2 regions of the Clostridium felsineum DSM 794 genome follow, and region 1 is predicted to be linked to the other one. Evidence: riboswitches for the same ligand, from Rfam matches in the RefSeq annotation. Region 1 holds a riboswitch; the other holds the start of a gene.
What was found. A riboswitch is a leader RNA that binds a small molecule or an ion and turns the genes downstream of it on or off. The one in region 1 is predicted to bind S-adenosylmethionine.

Region 1 (7,826 bases):
GACTTTCAAATATTTTAGTTGGAAATGACGAAAATGAAGGGGTAATAGAGGTTACGTTAATGGGACCTCAGCTTAGGTTAGAAAAGGGCACACTTTTAGCAATAACAGGAGGAGATTTATCACCAACCTTAGATAATGAACCAGTATCAATGTATAGACCAATATATTTGAAAAAAGATAGTATTTTAAAGTTTGGGACTGTAAAATCTGGATGTAGAAGTTATATTGCTTTTGCAGGAGGAATGGATGTAAAAAAGGTTTTAGAAAGCAAAAGTACTTATCTTAGAGGAGGTATAGGTGGTTTTAAGGGTAGAGCGTTAAAAAATGGAGATATAATTAATATAAATAAAGAAAAAAGTAAAGTTGCTTTTAGAATTATTAGAGGTTTAAAAGATAATAATAATTTTAAGATAGCTTCTTGGTATGTGAAAAAGGAAAAGTTGTCCAATGAATTAAGGGTGGTTCGTGGAGTACAATTTGATCTTTTTAACAAGAAAAGCAGAGAGGATTTTTTTGCTTCTGACTTTGAAGTAACACCAAGTTCAGATCGAATGGGGTACAGACTTATAGGAAAAAAATTAAGCTTGAAAAAGGAGTTCGAAATGCTTTCAGAAGCTATCTCATTAGGTGCGGTGCAGGTACCACGTGACGGAAATCCTATAATTCTTTTAGCAGATAGACAAACTACAGGAGGTTATCCTAAAATAGCTCAAGTAGTGCAGGTGGATTTGTACAAAATAGCTCAAATGAAGCCAAAGGCTAAAATCAGTTTTAAAGAGATAAGTTTAGAAGAAGCAGAAAAGCTATATTTTCAAAGGGAAAAGTATATTCGGGATGTTAAAATGTCCATAGGATTAATTTGATTTTTAAAAACTAGTAATGTAAAATAGAAAAACTAAGCAATAGATTTTTGAATTTATTACTTGGTTTTTTATCATTATAAAAATAATAAAGGCTTGACTATATTCTTAGGAATAGTAAATTATAAGTAAGGAGTGAAGAATATGAATAGTAGAATAAAAAGAGTAATAGATAATATGAAAAAGCATAACTTAAGTCAAATAATAGTGACATCACCTTCCAGTGTATTTTACCTATCAGGAGCTTTAATTGATCCAGGTGAGAGGTTAATGGCAATGTATATAAATGTTAGCGGGAAGGTTACATTCATTATTAATAGTCTTTTTAAGAATAGTAAAGGATTAGGAAATAATGAAATTGTAACTTATGATGATAGTGAGGAGCCTATTCCTATTCTTTTAAAAATAATTAATGAGGATAGTACACTTGGAATAGATAAGAATTGGCCAGCACATTTTTTAATAGAACTTATGGAAAATTCTAATATGAAATTTATTAATTCCTCACCAATTATAGATGAGGTAAGAATGATAAAAGATGAAGAGGAAATAAAAGTTTTAAGAGAGTCTTCAAAAATAAATGATAAGGTTATGGAAGAACTAATAAAATATATTGAAGAAAGTAAAACAGAAAAAGAAATGGCAAAAGTAATACAAGAAATCTTTCAAAAGAATGGAATAGAGAAGCTTTCTTTTGAAACTATTTGTAGTTATGGTAAGAATGGAGCAGATCCACACCATATGCCGGATGATACTAAGTTAAAAGAAGGAGATTCTATAGTTATAGATATGGGAGGAGTGTATAATAACTATTGTTCTGATATGACAAGAACTTTTTTCTATAAAGAACCATGTGAAGAAGCAAAAAAGATTTATGATATAGTAAAGAGAGCTAATGAGGCAGGAAAAAATGCAGTAAAACCTGGTGTTAAATTAAGTGATATAGATAAAATTACTAGAGAGGTAATAGAAAAAGAAGGTTATGGCGAGTACTTTACACATAGAACAGGTCATAACATTGGTATAGAAGATCATGAATTTCCTTCTGTAGGAGGTAACTCGGATATAAAGGCACAAGTTGGAATGGTATTTTCAATAGAACCAGGTATATATATTCCTGAAAAGTATGGAGTTAGAATAGAGGATTTAGTAGTTGTAACGGAAACAGGCTGTGAAGTTTTAAACCATGTGAGTAGAGATATGAATATATTATAGTGAAATTTTTAAGAAGTAGGGGTGATTATTTTGGCTATTGCACAAGCAACAATAATACCTGTAGGTACAGGTTCAACTAGTTTAAGTAGCTATGTGGCAGCATGTGAAAATATACTTAAAGACGAAAAAGAAATAAAATATCAATTAACTCCAATGTGTACAATATTTGAGGGAGAATTAGATACAATAATTAAAGTTATAAGAAAAATGCATGAAATTCCTTTTAAAAATGGAGCAGAAAGAGTTATTACATCTATAAGTATAGATGATAGAAGAGATAAGAAGGCATCTATGGAACAAAAATTAAATTCTGTTAGAGAAAAATTAAAATAGTAAAATGTATAAATTAAAAGGAGAGTATAGATGGTAAAATGTAAGAATCTTTTTGAAAATAAAAATATAGAAGTAGTAGAGACTAAAGGAGATGTAAAAGTTCTTGAGTATAAAAAGGATTTGAGTGTAAATGCTGCAGGGGCTATGGCTGCATATTTTGCTTCTGAAATGAACATTAGAAAGAGACAAGTGTTGATAGAATTGAATGGCAATGCTTATACAATAAGTGCAGGAGCTATGCAATGGACTTCAGGAAATGTTAGTATGGCTGCAGATGTTAAAGGAATAGGCGATTTCTTCGGTAAGGCTCTATCATCCAAAGTAACAAAAGAATCTGCAATTAAACCTAAATATCAAGGAAATGGTTTATTGATGTTAGAACCTACATATAGACATATTTTACTTGAAGATGTTTCTGATTGGGGTGGAATGGTAATAGATGACGGACTTTTTCTTGCTTGTGAATCAAGAGTAAAGCAAAATGTTGTAGCGAGAACTAATCTTTCTTCAGCAATGCTAGGTAAAGAAGGTTTATTTAATTTATGTCTTAAAGGTGAGGGAATTGCTGTATTAGAGAGTCCTGTTCCTAGAGATGAGCTTATAGAATTTGTACTTGAAAAAGATGAAGTTAGAATTGATGGAAACTATGCAATTGCTTGGTCAGATTCATTAGAGTTTAGAGTTGAAAAATCAAGTAAAAGTTTGATTGGTTCAGCGGTTTCAGGTGAAGGCTTAGTGAATGTTTATCGTGGAACAGGAAGAATACTTATGGCACCAATACAATAAAAGGTAGCACATGGTAAAAGAAATATAAAGATAAAAATGAATATAAAACACCTCTAATGTTAATAATAACATTGGAGGTGTTTAATGTGAAAAATGTAAATAAATTACTAGAAAGTATAGAAAATTTAAGGAGTAAGTTATACAACGAGATAAACTTTAAAGATACTAGATTAACAGATAAAACAGTGTTAGAGGATAGTTTAATACTTAATGAAGAAATAAACGAGTATTATAAGATTATAGATAAAATAAGGCAAAGATACAGTAGAGCTAAATGACTATTATAATATTTGTTATAGGAATAATAATTGGAAGTTTTTTAAATGTATGTACAATAAGAATACCAAAGGGGGAATCTATTATATATCCTCCATCTCATTGTACTAAATGTGGAAAAAAACTTAAATGGTATGATATGATGCCTATATTAAGTTATATTATAATAAAAGGCAGATGTAGATATTGCAATGAAAAAATAGGATTTAGGTATTTTGGTTTTGAAATTTTATGTGGTACTATTTTTTTAATGCTGTATTTAAAATATGGATATAATTTAATAACATTAAAGTATATAGCTTTGTTTTCAGTGCTGTTTATTATTTCAGTAATAGATTTTGATACACAAGTTGTGTATTTGTGTACAACTTTACCTGGCATATTAGTGGGTGTGATTTTTATGGTAATAAATTTGTTTTATAAAAATAGTATACATGAATATTTGTTCGCAGCAATTTTATATTCAGGAATAATTGTTTTAATAAATTTTGCTGGTAAGGCATTTATTAAGAAAACTGTTTTTGGTATGGGAGATGCAGAAGTTATATTTATGTGTGGTCTATTTTTGGGAATGAAATTTAGCATGCTTATGTTATTTATGACAATTATTCTTGCAGGTGCTGTATCAATGATTTTGATGTTATTAAAGTTAAAAAGCAAAACAGATTATGTGGCATTTGTTCCATTTATAGCCATTGCTTCAATGGTTACAGTTCTCTATGGACAAAATATTTTGAATTTTTATAATAATTTTTTTTTATTGTAAAAATCTATTGACAGGTGGAAATAACATGATATAATTTAAACATAAAATGAATTGAGTAATTCATATATGAATACTAGGAAAATTAAATATGGTTATGATAAAGTCTTATCAAGAGAGGTGGAGGGACTGGCCCTATGAAACCCAACAACCAGCATTTTTCATTTGAATGCATGGTGTTAATTCCTGCAAAGTTAATTTTGAGAGATAAGAGGATTATAAAATTTTTTAGTTAATAAAAATCCTCTTCAATTATGAAGGGGATTTAATTTTATACATTTTTAGTAGTAAGAACAGAAAATATAAATAAAAAGGGGATTTTCAAAATGAGTGAAGAAAGAAAATTTGGTTTTGAAACACTACAGGTTCATGCAGGTCAAGTAGCTGACCCTACAACAGGATCAAGGGCAGTACCTATTTATCAAACTACATCATATGTATTTAAAAATGCTGATCACGCAGCAAATTTATTTCAATTAAAGGAACCTGGAAATGTATATTCAAGAATAATGAATCCAACTACTGATGTATTTGAGAATAGAGTAGCAGCTCTTGAGGGCGGAGTTGCTGGTCTTGCAACGGCATCAGGACTTGCAGCAATTACTTATGCAATTTTAAATGTAGCAAGTGCTGGAGATGAAATTGTCGCAGCAAGTACTTTATACGGTGGAACATATGAATTATTTGGGGTTACTCTTAAGAAGCTTGGAATAAAAGTTGTATTTGTAGATCCAGATAATCCTGAAAATATAAGAAAAGCAATAAATGATAAAACGAAAGCTGTATATGGAGAAACTATTGGAAATCCAAGAATAAATGTTTTTGATATAGAAGCTGTAGCTAAAATAGCACATGAAAATAAAATACCACTTATAATAGATAATACTTTTGGTACACCATATCTTATAAGACCGATAGAATTTGGAGCAGATGTAGTTGTACATTCAGCAACAAAATTTATTGGAGGACACGGAACTACAATAGGTGGAATTATAGTTGATGGTGGTAAATTTGATTGGAGAGCTAGCGGTAAGTTCCCTGATTTTACAACACCAGATAAGAGCTATAATGGACTTGTATATGCTGATTTGGGTGCACCTGCATTTGCATTAAAAGCAAGAGTTCAACTTTTAAGAAATACAGGAGCAACACTTAGTCCACAAAGTGCATTCTATTTTCTACAAGGGCTAGAATCACTTTCACTTAGAGTTCAAAAGCATGTTGAGAATACAAGAAAAGTAGTTGAATTTCTAAAAAATCATCCAAAGGTTTCATGGATAAACTACCCCGAATTAGAGGAAAGTCCATATAGAGAATTATCTAAAAAATATCTTCCAAAAGGAGCGGGTTCAATATTTACTTTTGGAATAAAGGGAGGACTTGAAGCAGGAAAGAAATTCATAAACAGTGTTAAATTATTCTCTCTTCTAGCAAATGTTGCAGATGCAAAGTCACTTGTTATACATCCTTCAAGCACAACACATGCTGAACTTAATGAAGAAGAACAAAGAGCAGCAGGTGTAACTCCAGACATGATAAGATTATCAATTGGAGTAGAGGACGCAGATGATTTAATATGGGATTTGAATCAAGCTCTTGAACAAGCATAATTGAATATATATGTAATTATGTTATTATATAATATATAATGACATCTATAAAAGTCGCTGAAGATGTGTCATCTTTAGCGATTTTTTAGTGAGAAAATGAAAGGGTGCTAAAAAATGAATTCTAAAAATATTTTTACCGATAAAAAACTTGTTGTGATATTTGCCACAATATGTTGTTTTCTTTGGGGAAGTGCTTATCCAGGAGTAAAAATAGGGTACAAGCTATTTTGTATAAAGGCAAATGATGTACCTAGTGAATTTGTATTTGCAGGATATAGATTTGCTTTAGCAGGAATAATGGTAATAGTCATATCAATAATACTTCACAAGGATATGAAAATTTTTAATAAAAAAAATGTATTGCAAATTATTATTTTAGGACTTACACAAACGCTTCTTCAATACATATTTTTTTATGTAGGACTTGGATATACAACAGGAACTAAAGGTTCAATAATGAATAGTACAGGAACTTTTTTTAGTATAATACTAGCTAATTTTATATATAAAAACGATAAGCTTAATATCAGTAGAATTCTTGGCTGTATTATAGGTTTTGCAGGAGTTATAATTGCAAATTTTAATTCTGATATACTGAAATTTTCCTTTTCTTTTATGGGGGAGGGCTTTATTATGTTAGCGGCACTTGTACTTTCAGCTTCAAGTATATACGGAAAAAGAATAACCCAAAAATTGGATTCTATGATAGTAACAGGCTATCAGCTTTTTATAGGAGGAATTTTTCTTGCTGGTTTAGGTTTTGTTAATGGAGGAAATTTATCAGGTTTTAATGTTAAGGCAGTAACATTATTAATCTATTTGGCATTACTTTCGGCAACAGCTTTTTCATTGTGGGCAGCACTCCTTAAATATAATAAGGTTGGAATAATATCAATTTTTAATTTTTTAGTTCCTATATTTGGAGTACTCCTATCCGGTATATTCTTAAAAGAAAATATTTTTGAAGTGAAAAATTTAATAGCACTTATTTTAGTATGTTTTGGAATAGTGCTTGTATATGCAGAAAAAACTAAAGTGAAAAGTTAGTCTTTAAAGCAATACGTTACATTATTTTTAAAATTTTACTACTCATATATGGTTATGGAAAATGGAGCATTTTTTAATAATAAGAATATAAAAAATATCCCAAGTTATTTAATAAAATGAACTTGGGATATTAAAGAATATATTAAAAATTAACGATGGTGACAGCACATACTCTTGCAATGTGGATAATAAGGACAAATTGGTCTTCTACGTCTTCTCCTTTTGTGATGATGTCTATATTCTTCATCATCATATAAAGGTTCACTAATATAATCGGTATCAATAAAATCATCATTATAGGATGAGTCAAAATCATCATAATAGTAGGTATCATCATCATATGAATCTCTATTGCCACAGGTAGGACAGTCATAGTCTTGTTGCATTTGAAAATTATTCATGTTTTGAAACATAGCATAAAAAGGACACATATTTTGAACTCCTGCAGGATTCATCATAGGATAAAATGAATTTTTATTGCTTGATTTTTTGTTAGACATAATAGGTAAGTAATTCATAAAAGGGCAAGAATGAAAATCCATATTATAATCTTCGTCCTCTTGCTTATGATTATTTTCCTGTGAACTATTATGATGATGGTGATGGCGGTTATCCTCATTTGAAGGTAGAGGCTCATCTGTTGACATGTCTGCACATATATATTTATTGTAATACATAAAATCCTCCTGAAAATTAACTTCATGAATATACTATGAAATTAACCAGGAGAAGTTTACAAATTTTACTCAAAAAGTATATATATACTGAATAAAATCAGGAAATATATTGTATATGTGGATTAATTTATTATTAATAAATTGTTTTTATAATATAAATACATAGTACATATTTATATTATATTATTACTATAAAGATATATAGATATTGTCCTCCTCAAAACGTCAGTACTTTTTACTGGCGTTTTAATTTTCGGTT
Region 2 (7,826 bases), 1.2 Mb from region 1:
TTTTTTAGTTTTAAACTGCTCATAAATAAATCATTTGATATGGTATCCTCTACGAATATTTCTGCAAAGTCTGCACCTGTTTTTAGCGATGCCTCTAGCACATCTTGAATTAAAGTTTTATTTATCATAATTATCAACTCCTTATGTGGTATATAGCCTTAGTTAGTACTATTATATAGTATAAATCTGGTAATTGCAAAACAGATGGACCATTACAAATATATTAAAAAATCATTTTCAATTTATAATTCTTTAGAATGTTTTTTTGCATACCTTTTATACTTTCATCAATACTATTGTGATGTCTATTTCGGAATACTCACATATAAAAATTACACTTTGCAACTTCTTAGAAACTTTTCTCTTGTAACATTTTTTCTTCTATTGTTTGATAGTCCTGCAAATACTTAGACTCTTCATAGCTAGCCACTAAGTGCATGAGATGCTAATGCTAAAAACTCAAACACTTATCTTTATTTGCAAAAACAAAATCAACAGCAATTTTCCCACCAAAAGATGCCCCAATAATTTATATTTAGGTATTTTAGTAATTCATTAATAATATCATTATAAGAAAAAACTCCCACCAGTGAATACACTTAAACCATAACCTGAAATATCAAATATAATAACATTAAAATGGTTTGCCATAAAATTAAACGGTCCTTCCCACATACAAGAATCTGCTATACCTGTATTAATAAAAAGTATAGTATCTCCTGTAGTTTTGGATTCAAAATATATGTTAACACCTGTAGTTTTAAAAAACTTTTTCTTAATTTACTCTTAGAATATTAGTATATTACAGTTTTTTAAAATATCAGATGTTAATCATTTATACAAAATAGAATCTATTCATTACTGCTATTTTTAATTACATAGTCTGTACCTTCATGGTTTCCGTGTTATTAAGGGCTTCAAATGCTTTAATATAACCTTTCATCTGTTCAATAAGTTTACTCATATTATATACTCCTGTATTCACATGATTTTCAAACTAAATTGAGTAGTGTTTTGCCATCTTTGTGACAATTATATTTCCAACATAATATTTATAAATTGTTCTATGTTGTAATTCCACTTTTGGATATATGCAAAAATTTGTTCACTACTTCAAGAAATAAATTAGGATCATTTGTTATTTAGTTGCAGACTTAATTACATATAGTATGCTCACATTCAATATTATCATATTTATATTTTTTTAAATTGTTTAATTTTATGCAAAGCTACAATTTCAGACTCAATATCATGCGAATATCTATTATAAAATTCAAATCGTTCATATTGACCATCTTCTAAACTTAAATATTTTTTTGCAATTTCTTTTACATTATAAAAGTCATTTTGTGAATAATATGAAAAACTCCATTTTGCGTTTAGAAATTTATTTCTTATGTTTATCAAATAAGGTAAATCGACCTCTCCCATTGATAATCCATAAATTTTAATTGTGTCTATACATTTATGTTTTATTTTCTTATCTAAAAAAGTATCACAATTATTAATATACAAATTTACATCTTTACGTAATTCTCTTAAATTATGCAAGATACATTTCAATTCATTTTCTCTATTACAAGATGCTTGATCAAAATAATCTTTTTCATATTCTTCTAAATCTTTTTTTATTTCTTGAATCCTTATACCATTACCATGTCCTATAACCAACGTATTTTCCGTATATTCTAGCGCTTCTCCATGAATATGTAAAATTTGATCTTGATTAATTCTATAAATTTCCTCAAGTGTATGTGTATAGTTAAATGATAAATATATGTCATTTTTCCTCAAAGGTACTTTGAATTTATATTTTTTTATTTTAGCTCGAATGATATTATAGTTTTCTTTTTTATCTACAACATTTTTTATCCATTAAGATAAAGCTTTCTTTATTTCTTTAGCATTATCATACTGATACATTTCTAAGTCAACAGGAGGATCATCATACTCAAGTCCCAAGTCATCTTGAAGTGTTTCCTCTACCCAAGATTCATTAATTTCACCTAAATGTGTTTCGAAATCCTTCCAAAAAAAACCTTCTACTGAATAATAAAAATCATCACCAGGAAAGCCATAATATATACCTTTTTTAAATCCATACATATCTGATAGTTCATCATATAGACTTGAATTATTTTCAATTAGATACGAACCAAAATAAAAGTAACTACTTGGTAACCCATGATAAAGGTCAAATCCGTTTCCTATAATATTTAAATTCAAAATAATACCTCTCCCTTCTTTAATTACCTTTTCATTGTAAAACTTACTGATTCAATAAAGTATATGCAAGTACATTTTTCATTACTCATTATTTAGTAAATAGAAAACAAGCACTGCTCTTCAGCAATGCTCATTCTTAATTGTGCAAAACTTAATTCTCTTAAATCTAAAATGAAGTTTTCTAATATACATAATAATTAAGCCAGAAAGTATCACTATCATATTCTGCATGTCTAATTACAAAGATATTCTTGCCATTTTCTGATGCAACTATATATGTTTCAGGCTTATCAGATTCAGCTAAAATTTTCACATTAGAAAAAGCTAAACTACTAAATTAATATTATTTTTGCAAGTTTTATTGTCCAATATTGATATTGTAGTTTTGAACTTCTAGCATACCCTGACCACCACAAGATTCACTTCCAAACTCAATTGCATTTATATAGTGATCTTTTGTTAGTCCTACTGAACTTGAAGTTCCACTACTATAACGTGTTGCAGCATCATTCCAAAAATTTGAAAGACTAAAGCCTGTAGCATCATTAATAGGTGCATCTTGATTTATATAAGAAATAACTCTCCAGCCTGAACTTCCATCATTGTCATAAACCTTGAAATGGTGTCCATTGATATAAACATCTTGTGGATTACTACCCCAAGGACCCTGTACTTCGTGATCAAGCCATACCATAATTTCATATCCGCCTTTGAATCCACCTGATCCGCCTGTAGGTTGCGTTTGAGGATAAGACCATATATCGAAAGCTGTATCCCATGCTCCACTACGGTTAGTACGTTTAAGATTAAAATCAACTGTATATGATTTATTTTCACTAATTTGATGCAAAGGAACTGCTCCATTAAACCAAGCACCGGAGTTTGGAGACCAGCCCCAGCCTACTTCCTGATAGGAAACTACATTGTTATTTGTAGAATTCATATTCCAAGACCAACCAAAAGCATCTTTATTGTTTACTTTCTCAGTAAATATGCTTCCAGAACCAGTTCCATTTTTTCCGATACCCCAAAGATTGTTTACTATTGCCATTCCAGGCAAGTAAGGAGTTGTTATGGTATCCCAATTTGAAGATTTTACTGTTGAAACTGAACCATTGGCCTGCTGACCATTGATATTTATGCCTACAGCTGGGTTATTCCATATTTCTGTAGGTGGTGTTACTGGTGTACTTCCAGTTGGGGTGAATTTTATCCATTCAATGTTATATCCACCCTTTGGTACGCCTATTCCTATGTCTTGAGACCCTGCATTTAATGTAACAGTTTGAGAAATAGTTTGCCAATTTTGCCATCCGCCCGTTGAAGGAACATTAACAGTACCATAAACTGGATTTCCGCCGTATTTCTCTAAACTTATTACTCCTCCACCATTTAGTGACGCAACTCGATATTCTACTGTATATTGTCCTGTTACTGGCAAATTTACAGAATAAAATGCCAGCCAATCTCCTGCATCAATATATGAAACATTTTTGCCACCTTCTGAGCAAGTTTCTGTTTGAACACCACTCATATTTGAATAATTTTCAGTTCTTAATGTTACTGGTGATGGTGTATCGCCAACAGGGGTGAATTTTATCCATTCAATGTTGTATCCCCCTTTTGGTACACCTATTCCTATGTCTTGAGCTCCTGCATTTAATGTAACAGTTTGAGAAATAGTTTGCCAATTTTGCCATCCGCCCGTTGAAGGAACATTAACAGTACCATAAACTGGATTTCCACCAGATTTCTCTAAACTTATTACTCCTCCACCATTTAACGATGCAACTCGATATTCCACTGTATATTGTCCTGTTACTGGCAAATTCACGGAATAAAATGACATCCAATCTCCTGCATCAATATATGAAACATCTTTACCACCTTCTGAGCAAGTTTCTGTTTGAACACCACTCATATTCGAATAGTTTTCAGCTCTTAATACCACAGGATCTGAAGTCATGGCGTTTACAGTTTTATTATTTGGTAAAAAATCACAATATGCTAATGAAATTATCATTGAAAAAATTAATACTAAACTTAATAGCTTTTTTTTCATAACATATAATCCTCCTTATTTTTTTAATTCCACAAAATAATATTAGACCTGAAATTACCACCACCTTACTTTAAAAACAATCTAAACAGGATTGATTAGGGATATATGCAAATTAGGACCACTCGATAACAATATAATATCCATTTTATGCGTTATAAATAGTCTATCTAAAGAATATACATGCTATTTAATCAAGTGTATCCTAATGGCATAACATAAAAGCGTTTCACAATGAAGGATAAGTGGAATAAAAAATGTTTTATCTTTAAGCATCTAATGTCCAATCTAAACGATAATAATTTTGCTATATTGTTTAGGCGTGAGTCCTGTATATTTTTTAATACACTTATAAAATCACTTTGTGAATTAAACTCAAGATAATTTGTTGGAATAGTTAATTTTGATGAATTTCATTTTAATACAATTATTCTTCTTAATTCGCTATAATAAGTTAATATAATAATACCATATTTTTAACATATTTACAATAATTATCATATATATACTTAATAAATACTAATTTGGGTGAATTTTATTTATATAAACATAATTTACAAACAAAATATTCATGTATATTGCTACACAAGATTCATTGCTAATATGCTGATATATAATAAATCTGTTCGACAGTAAGTTTGTCTAAATTCTATATGCAGATTGAGTATTATTTTTATCACTTATAATTACTATGTCACCATTAGTGAATATCTTATACTATCAAAGTTTGCTTGGCACATGCTATTTATGTCGATATATACTTTTGCAATTATGTATTTATACTAAATTAAAATATTTATAATACGATAAAAATAAGCACTACCTCTCAGTAATGCTTATATCTTTAAATTCATTATTATTTTTTCTTAAAACACATGAGAATTCCTTACCCCTATTGCTTATGTCTTAAAAACAACATTTCTCATTTTTTATCAAAAATCTCTACAAACAATTGTACTAGATGAATTTTATAGCTTTTCTAAAGTTCAAACGGAGTTTCTTGATATACATAGTAATTAAGCCAGTTAGAAAATAAAAGATTAGCATGACCTCTCCAGGTAACCATAGGTCCCTTCTCTGGATCATCATCTTTAAAATAATTCTTAGGGAGCTTTATATCCATACCTTGATTTTTATCACGAAGATATTCCTGATTCAAGGTGTCACTATCATATTCAGCATGTCCCATTACAAAGATATTTTTGCCGTTTTTAGATGCAACTATATATGCTCCAGCCTCATCAGATTCAGCTAAAATTCTTATATTAGGATTATTCTCTATATCCTCTTTTTTTACATAAGTATGTCTTGAATGTGGAGCATAAAATTTCTCATCAAATCCTCTTGTTAATTTTATATTTTTTTCATTAAGGTGATGCTCAAATACTCCAAATATTTTTTCATTAAGTCTATGTTTAGGTATTTTATAATGATGATACAGACCTGCCTGTGCACCCCAACATATATGTATGGTTGAGGTTACATTAGTAACTGACCAATCAAAAATCTTGCATAGTTCATCCCAGTAATCTACTTCTTCAAAAGTAAGTGTTTCAACAGGAGCACCAGTTACTATCATACCATCAAACTTGTAATTTTTAATATCTTCAAAAGTTTCATAAAATTTAATCAGATGTTCCTCTGAAGTGTTTTGAGATTTATGTGTTTGCGTATGAATGAAAGTTGGATTAACCTGAATGGGCGAGTTTCCAATAAGTCTTAATATTTGTGTCTCTGTAATTATTTTAGTGGGCATCAAATTCACTATAAGAATGTTAAGTGGTCTTATATCTTGATGGTATGCCCTATTCTCATGCATAAAAAATATATTTTCTTCATTTAAGGTTTTTGCTGCTGGAAGATTATCAGGTATTTTTATAGGCATTTAGTTCACCGTCCTAGTCTTAATAAATTTTAATATAAAAAATCCGCCTTTCATAAGAAAAACGGATTATTAATCACAAATTAATTTATTATTAATAAACTGTTTTCTTATCTTTCAAAACTAAATAAGTTTTGCAGGAATTAACACCGTACATTTGCCGGTTGTCAGGTTTCATTGGGCCAGTCCCTCCGCCTTCTTGATAAGAAATAATACGTATATAATTTTCATTAAATAACAGTTATACTATAGTACAATTTTTATATATTGTCAACATTCAAAAGACATTATTTACCTACATTATGAAATTTTATAGCATCATTTTTTACATCAATTACTGTTTCTCCGCCCTTTGTTAGATTTCCAAAAAGAACTTCATCTACAAAGTAAGGCTTGATTTTTTCTTGTATGATTCTTAAAATTTCTCTCGCACCATAATTAGAAGTTAAGCCTTTAGCTGCAATCCATTTAGCACACTCATCTGTGACTTTAATTTTTATATGCTTTTTACTTAGCTTCTTTTGGAATTCGTCTATGGATTTTTTAACCACACGAACTGCCATATCTTCATCCATTTTATTAAAAATTATTATATCATCAAGTCTATTTCTAAACTCAGGAGAAAATATCTTAGAAACTTCTTTATCTATATTATCTTCTCCTACAACTCTATTTCCAAAACCAACTTTATTTTTACCTATTTCTGAAGCACCCGCATTAGAGGTCATTATTAATATAATATTTCTAAAATCAGCTTTTTTTCCACTGTTATCAGTAAGAGTTGCGTAATCCATAACTTGAAGAAGTACATTTAAGATATCAGAATGAGCTTTTTCAATTTCGTCTAAGAGAAGAACACAGTACGGATTCTTTCTCACTGCATCTGTTAAAAGGCCCCCTTCTTCATAGCCTACATAACCTGGAGGTGAACCTATTAGCCTAGCAACAGTATGCTTTTCTTGGTATTCACTCATATCAAATCGTATAAGCTTTATATTTAGAGCTTTTGCTAACTGCTTTGATATTTCTGTTTTACCAACACCAGTTGGACCTACGAAAAGAAAACTTGCTACAGGTTTATCTTCATCATTAAAACCAGCGCTTGATCTCTTAATAGACTGAACTATTGATTCTAAAGCTTTATCTTGACCAAAAATTTTACCTTTAAGATTTTTCTTTAAGTTCTTAAGCTTCTCTATTTGATTTTTAGATAAATCTTTTACTGGTATACCTGATATAGAAGATATTATATTCTCTACATCACGTACATTTATATATACCTTCTCATCGCCCTTTCTATTCATTTCAGCTGCTGCTCCACATTCATCAATTACATCAATTGCCTTGTCTGGCAAAAATCTATCATTTATGCATTTAGAAGAAAGAGTAGCTGCTGCTTTAAGGGATGCATTAGTATAGTGTACATTGTGAAACTCTTCATATTTAGTTTTTATACCCATAAGAATATCAAAGGTTTCGTTAATGCTTGGTTCACCTACATCTATTTTTTGAAATCTTCTGGATAAAGCTCTATCTTTATCAAATATTTTTTTGTATTCATCATAAGTAGTTGAACCTATAAATTTTATTTTACCATCAGTAAAGTATGGCTTTAATATATTAGCTGCATCTACAGTTCCACCTGATACAGCGCCAGCG

Region 2: another riboswitch for S-adenosylmethionine. It lies ahead of metA (homoserine O-acetyltransferase MetA); the one in region 1 lies ahead of CLFE_RS05885 (O-acetylhomoserine aminocarboxypropyltransferase/cysteine synthase family protein).

Annotation. Positions count from the first base shown of each region.
Region 1 is NZ_CP096980.1:1,257,643-1,265,468, forward strand. It holds gene CLFE_RS05855 (5-oxoprolinase subunit C family protein) at 1-863, shown strand, start outside; gene CLFE_RS05860 (M24 family metallopeptidase) at 1,005-2,075, shown strand; gene CLFE_RS05865 (MTH1187 family thiamine-binding protein) at 2,106-2,408, shown strand; gene CLFE_RS05870 (AIM24 family protein) at 2,439-3,194, shown strand; gene CLFE_RS05875 (Spo0E family sporulation regulatory protein-aspartic acid phosphatase) at 3,281-3,472, shown strand; gene CLFE_RS05880 (prepilin peptidase) at 3,469-4,236, shown strand; SAM riboswitch class I at 4,339-4,447, shown strand; gene CLFE_RS05885 (O-acetylhomoserine aminocarboxypropyltransferase/cysteine synthase family protein) at 4,560-5,843, shown strand; gene CLFE_RS05890 (DMT family transporter) at 5,958-6,890, shown strand; gene CLFE_RS05895 (hypothetical protein) at 7,040-7,567, opposite strand; gene CLFE_RS05900 (spore coat protein) at 7,814-7,826, opposite strand, start outside.
Region 2 is NZ_CP096980.1:2,430,460-2,438,285, reverse strand. It holds gene CLFE_RS11500 (TldD/PmbA family protein) at 1-128, opposite strand, end outside; partial or broken gene CLFE_RS24380 (AbiH family protein) at 1,195-2,226, opposite strand; partial or broken gene CLFE_RS11485 (homoserine O-acetyltransferase/O-succinyltransferase family protein) at 2,420-2,542, opposite strand; gene CLFE_RS11480 (carbohydrate-binding protein) at 2,585-4,288, opposite strand; gene metA (homoserine O-acetyltransferase MetA) at 5,265-6,170, opposite strand; SAM riboswitch class I at 6,275-6,376, opposite strand; gene clpA (ATP-dependent Clp protease ATP-binding subunit ClpA) at 6,455-7,826, opposite strand, start outside.